DNA from 2 places in the Lysinibacillus telephonicus genome. Region 1 is predicted to be linked to the other one. Evidence: riboswitches for the same ligand, from Rfam matches in the RefSeq annotation. Region 1 holds a riboswitch; the other holds the start of a gene.

Region 1 (2,407 bases):
CCCTTCATATGTTAGATGTTGAAGCTGACAGCCGCCGCATTCATTATAAATAGGACAAAGCGGTTCCTGACGATTGCTTGAAGCCTTTCTTATATTTAAAATATCAGCTTCCGCAAAATTCCGTTGTACTTTTGATACTTTTACAGTTACTTCTTCACCAGGCAGCGCACCTTTAACAAATACAACATTTCGCTTATAAAATCCTACACCTTCACCGTTAATACCAAGTCGTTTTATAGTTAAAGGAAATTTTTGTCCAACTTCCATAGTTACTTTTTCGCTCAAAAGCTCACGTCCTTTAATAAGTTCATTTAACCATTATAACGAAGCAAGAAGGTAAAGCAAGTGATGAAATCTCTTTATTCTAAGTATGCCTCGGTAATATTATTTCGAACAAAAGATTATATATTGGATAATCTTATTATTTCGTGGTATCTTTAAATCAATTAAATAAATTTCCTTCGGGGTCGGGTGAAATTCCCAATCGACGGTGATGAATAAAACTATTCTAAGCCCGTGAGCTCAAATGAGCAGGATTTGGTGCGAATCCAAAGCCGACAGTATAGTCTGGATGGGAGAAGGAGTGTAAGTATTGACTTGCTATTAAATGATGATATTTAATAGTCTTATTTGTTATTCAATTTTTTACACAGTACCTTTATCCCGGTCCTAATCAGGTCGGGATTTTTTATTTAATTAACATAATTTCATAATAGCTGAATAATTTGATTCAGCTTAGTCCTTCGGGGTCGGGTGAAATTCCCAATCGGCGGTGATGAATAAAATTTATTCTAAGCCCGCGAGCTCAAATGAGCAGGATTTGGTGAGAATCCAAAGCCGACAGTTAAAGTCTGGATGGGAGAAGGATGATAGGCACTTTTTGAAAAATATACTTTCAAAAGGTTTATTTAACTATGCCTTTTTTAAAATACTCCCAAACTCCTTAGGAATCCACTAAGGGGTTTTTATTTTTATAAATAAAAGAGGTGAGATTTTGTTTACAGGAATTATAGAAGATAAAGGCAAAGTGGTTGGGCTAAAAAAAGATGAAAAAAGCATGGAAATTACAATTGCCTCATCCAAAATAGTTTCTGATGCCCATTTAGGAGACAGTATTGCAGTCAATGGGGTATGTTTAACGATTACCCATTTAACAAGTGAAGAAATGACTGTTGATGTTATGCCGGAGACAGTAAAAGCAACAACTATTCATATGTTGAGGCAAGGTGATTTTGTTAATTTAGAGCGGGCTATGAGCGCAAACGGCCGTTTTGGAGGTCATATTGTTTCAGGACATGTTGATGGTGTTGGAACAATTCGAAGTAAAAGGGCGGTATCAAATGCAGTTTATATCGACATTGAAGTGCCGAAAGAACTTACGGAGAACTGTATTCCAAAAGGCTCGATTACAATTGATGGGACGAGTTTAACGCTTTTTAAAGTGACAGAACAAAGTGTCACTGTTTCACTTATACCACATACTTACGCTGAAACAATTTTAGGGATGAAGGGTATAGGTCAGCAGGTCAATATTGAAACTGACATGCTGGGCAAGTATGTATTACATCATTTAAGAAAAAGCGATAAAAGACAATCAAATATTTCGTATGACTTTTTAAGACAAAATGGTTTTTAAAATAAGTAGAAATTGGTGGTGGTTTTCATGTTACACACAATCGAAGAAGCTTTAAAAGATTTAAAAGAAGGAAAAACCATCATTGTAGTGGATGATGAAAATAGAGAGAATGAAGGAGATTTATTATCCCTAGCGGAATTTGCAACACCTGAAAATATAAATTTTATGGCTGCATATGGCCGAGGACTAATTTGTACACCAATTTCCCAAGGACTTGCACAAAAACTTGAACTGCATGCAATGGTTGAAAATAATACGGATAATCACCAAACTGCTTTTACTGTAAGTATAGATCATGTTGAAACAACGACTGGGATTAGTGCGTATGAGCGCTCGTTTACCATTCTTCAAATGATAAACGAAAATGCAAAACCCCAACAGTTTAGAAGACCAGGACATGTGTTTCCTTTAGTAGCAAAGGATAATGGAGTTTTAGAAAGACGAGGACATACAGAGGCTGCAGTTGATTTAGCAAAAGCATGTGGATCCTATCCAGCAGGAGTTATTTGTGAAATTATGGGCGATGACGGAAAAATGCTTCGGTTGGATGGTTTGCTTGAATTTTCGAAGGTGCATAACTTGAAAATTATTTCAATTGAAGATTTAGTTAAATATCGTCTTAGCGAAAAAAATACTGTTAACAGATAAATAATAAAATTGGTTTTTTAAAAGGAGAAATAAAAAATGGGCAAAACATTTGAAGCACAATTAATCGGTACTGATTTAAAAGTAGGAATTGTTGTAGGACGTTTTAATGAATTTATTACATCT
Region 2 (2,407 bases), 2.1 Mb from region 1:
CAAATAGTCAATCATATGACATTGCTTCTGCAGCATACTCACTATATAACGCATCCTTAGTTGATACATTTAGTTACTATTATGATGAAATTGCATTTTTCAACGAAGAAGGAGCACCTTTTGAATTTAGTCAAGTTGGTGAACCGAGCACACCGCTAGAAATGAAAAATGAACAAACACAGTATAATTATTTTGAATATACTCAGCCGGATGGTTCACAATATTTGGCGCCAAACTTCAGAGCTACATTTGCAACAGTTGAGGAAGCAATTAATGCAATGAAAGATGAAACAAATGATGTGTATCAATCGGTAATTTTACCAAACATTGATTATGAAGTACGTGTAGAAGGAGATATTGCAACAGTCAATTTTACACAACAATTAGATTTGATGGCTTTTGATCAAGTGCAAGCAATGCAAATGATTGAAGGCATACTCCTTACCGCTTCTAGCTTTAATATGCAAGTACAGTTCGAAAACGTATTGCAAACAGAATGGCAAGGTTTTGATTTAACGAATCCATTACCAATGCCGGTAGGAGCAAATGAAATTGATTATGCACTAGTACTTCAATAATAATATTGAAAATGAGACATTAACAGCGCCATTTTGTTTTAAGCAATGTTCTTTACATGGGATTATTTTAAATCTATAATAAGAGCTATAATAAAATTTAATAATGATTCATCTTCGGGGCAGGGTGTAATTCCCGACCGGCGGTAATAGAAGCTTAAATCTCCTGGAATTGATTGAGGGATTTTATAAAAGCTACTTCAGCCCGCGAGCCGCTTATTTTAGTGTGCAGGATTTGGTGTGATTCCAAAGCCGACAGTATAGTCTGGATGGGAGAAGGTGAAGGTACAGTCTTTGTTTCGTAATGTATTGCGAAATTTGTACGTTTAAGTATCGACAATACTATTTTGTATTGGCAATACTTTTATTTGAGTATTCTTTTTATGGTGCTCTTCTTTAACGTACAGTTTTTCGGAATTTTATTTCAATGTGCCTATTTCTCCCTTATGCTTATTATTAGCGTAAGGGATTTTTCATTGAGAACGAAAAAATGACTGTCCTTTCTTCTTGCTAAGTTGAATCAGCAAAGAGGAGAAATTGGTATGAAAAATCAAAAGCTTAAGCTGCGTTCCTTTGTAACCATTGCGATGCTAAGCAGCATTTCTTTCATTTTAATGCTGCTAAACTTCCCGTTGCCATGGTTCCCAGTGTTTTTGCAAATTGACTTTAGTGATGTACCTGCTTTAATAGCAGCAATTACGATGGGACCGATGGCTGGTATTCTAGTAGAATTATTTAAAAACATTTTAGATTGGATTTTTTCTGGAACACCAACTGGAGTACCAGTAGGACATCTGGCAAATTTCGCAACAGGAATTCTGTTTATTTTACCCGTATATTATGTTTATAAGAAGCTTCCTTCATTGAAAGGATTAATCAGTGGATTAATTATAGGTACTATCACAATGTCAGTAGGTATGAGTCTGCTGAACTATATTGCCTTTTTACCAATGTACACTTATTTCCTTGGTTGGGGTACGTTTGATATGAAAGAAACGATAGTGTTAGGTATTTTACCATTTAATATAATTAAAGGAATTATGCTAATGGTTGTAGCAGTTTTACTTTTCCGTACGATGAAAGTATGGATCGAAAATCAAAGAGCGCAATATTTGTTGTAGATAATTAAAATTAAGCTGTTCTTTAAGTCGTAAATAGACTTAGAGAACAGCTTTTTTTGTGAAGTAAACTGCCAAATGGGCTATTTGACAGAATTTTTAAAAAGGTAGAAGGAGAGGAAGTTTAAATTTTCTGTTTATTGTAACGAAAATTCTATAAAATGCTGTTATTTTATCTTATCTAAATTTGCGATAAATAAAATCTAAATTCCGTATGTTATTTTTTCTAACATGGTATTGCTATTATAAGTTACGTAGTTTAAAATAATGCTATGAAAGGGAGGAGATGTCGATGAGTCGAGAGTTTCGAAGAGCAATGCCGTTACTCCCTATTAGCATGGTAATGCAATTAACGGAGTTGACTGCGAGACAAATTCGATATTACGAAGAACATAAATTAATCGAACCTGCTAGATCAGAGGGGAATCGCAGAATGTTTTCATTAGATGATGTAGATGCATTGTTAGAAATTCGCGAACTACTTGACCAAGGAATTAACATGGCAGGGATAAAAAAAGTATTTGATATGAGAAAAAACAACAATGTCAAATCTTCTAACAAATTATCGATTTCAGATTCTGAACTCCGGGCAATATTACGTGAGGAAATGCAACAGGCACAAATTATGCAAAAGGCGTCACTAAGACAAGGGGATTTATCTCGCTTTTTTCAAATGAAGGGCGAGTAGATTATATTAACTTTAAATAATAGGAG

Evidence for each region. Region 1 has a riboswitch for FMN ahead of ribE (riboflavin synthase). Riboswitches for the same ligand answer to the same signal wherever they lie in the genome.
Region 2: it holds a riboswitch for FMN, as region 1 does, so the genes downstream of both, MKY04_RS07845 (ECF transporter S component) here and ribE (riboflavin synthase) in region 1, are expected to answer to the same signal.

Annotation. Positions count from the first base shown of each region.
Region 1 is NZ_CP155468.1:3,787,443-3,789,849, reverse strand. Features, by position in the region: gene rlmD (23S rRNA (uracil(1939)-C(5))-methyltransferase RlmD) at 1-267, opposite strand, end outside; FMN riboswitch at 454-587, shown strand; FMN riboswitch at 736-871, shown strand; gene ribE (riboflavin synthase) at 995-1,636, shown strand; gene ribB (3,4-dihydroxy-2-butanone-4-phosphate synthase) at 1,664-2,284, shown strand; gene ribH (6,7-dimethyl-8-ribityllumazine synthase) at 2,321-2,407, shown strand, end outside.
Region 2 is NZ_CP155468.1:1,660,685-1,663,091, forward strand. Features, by position in the region: gene MKY04_RS07840 (GerMN domain-containing protein) at 1-578, shown strand, start outside; FMN riboswitch at 685-860, shown strand; gene MKY04_RS07845 (ECF transporter S component) at 1,118-1,696, shown strand; gene MKY04_RS07850 (MerR family transcriptional regulator) at 1,986-2,381, shown strand.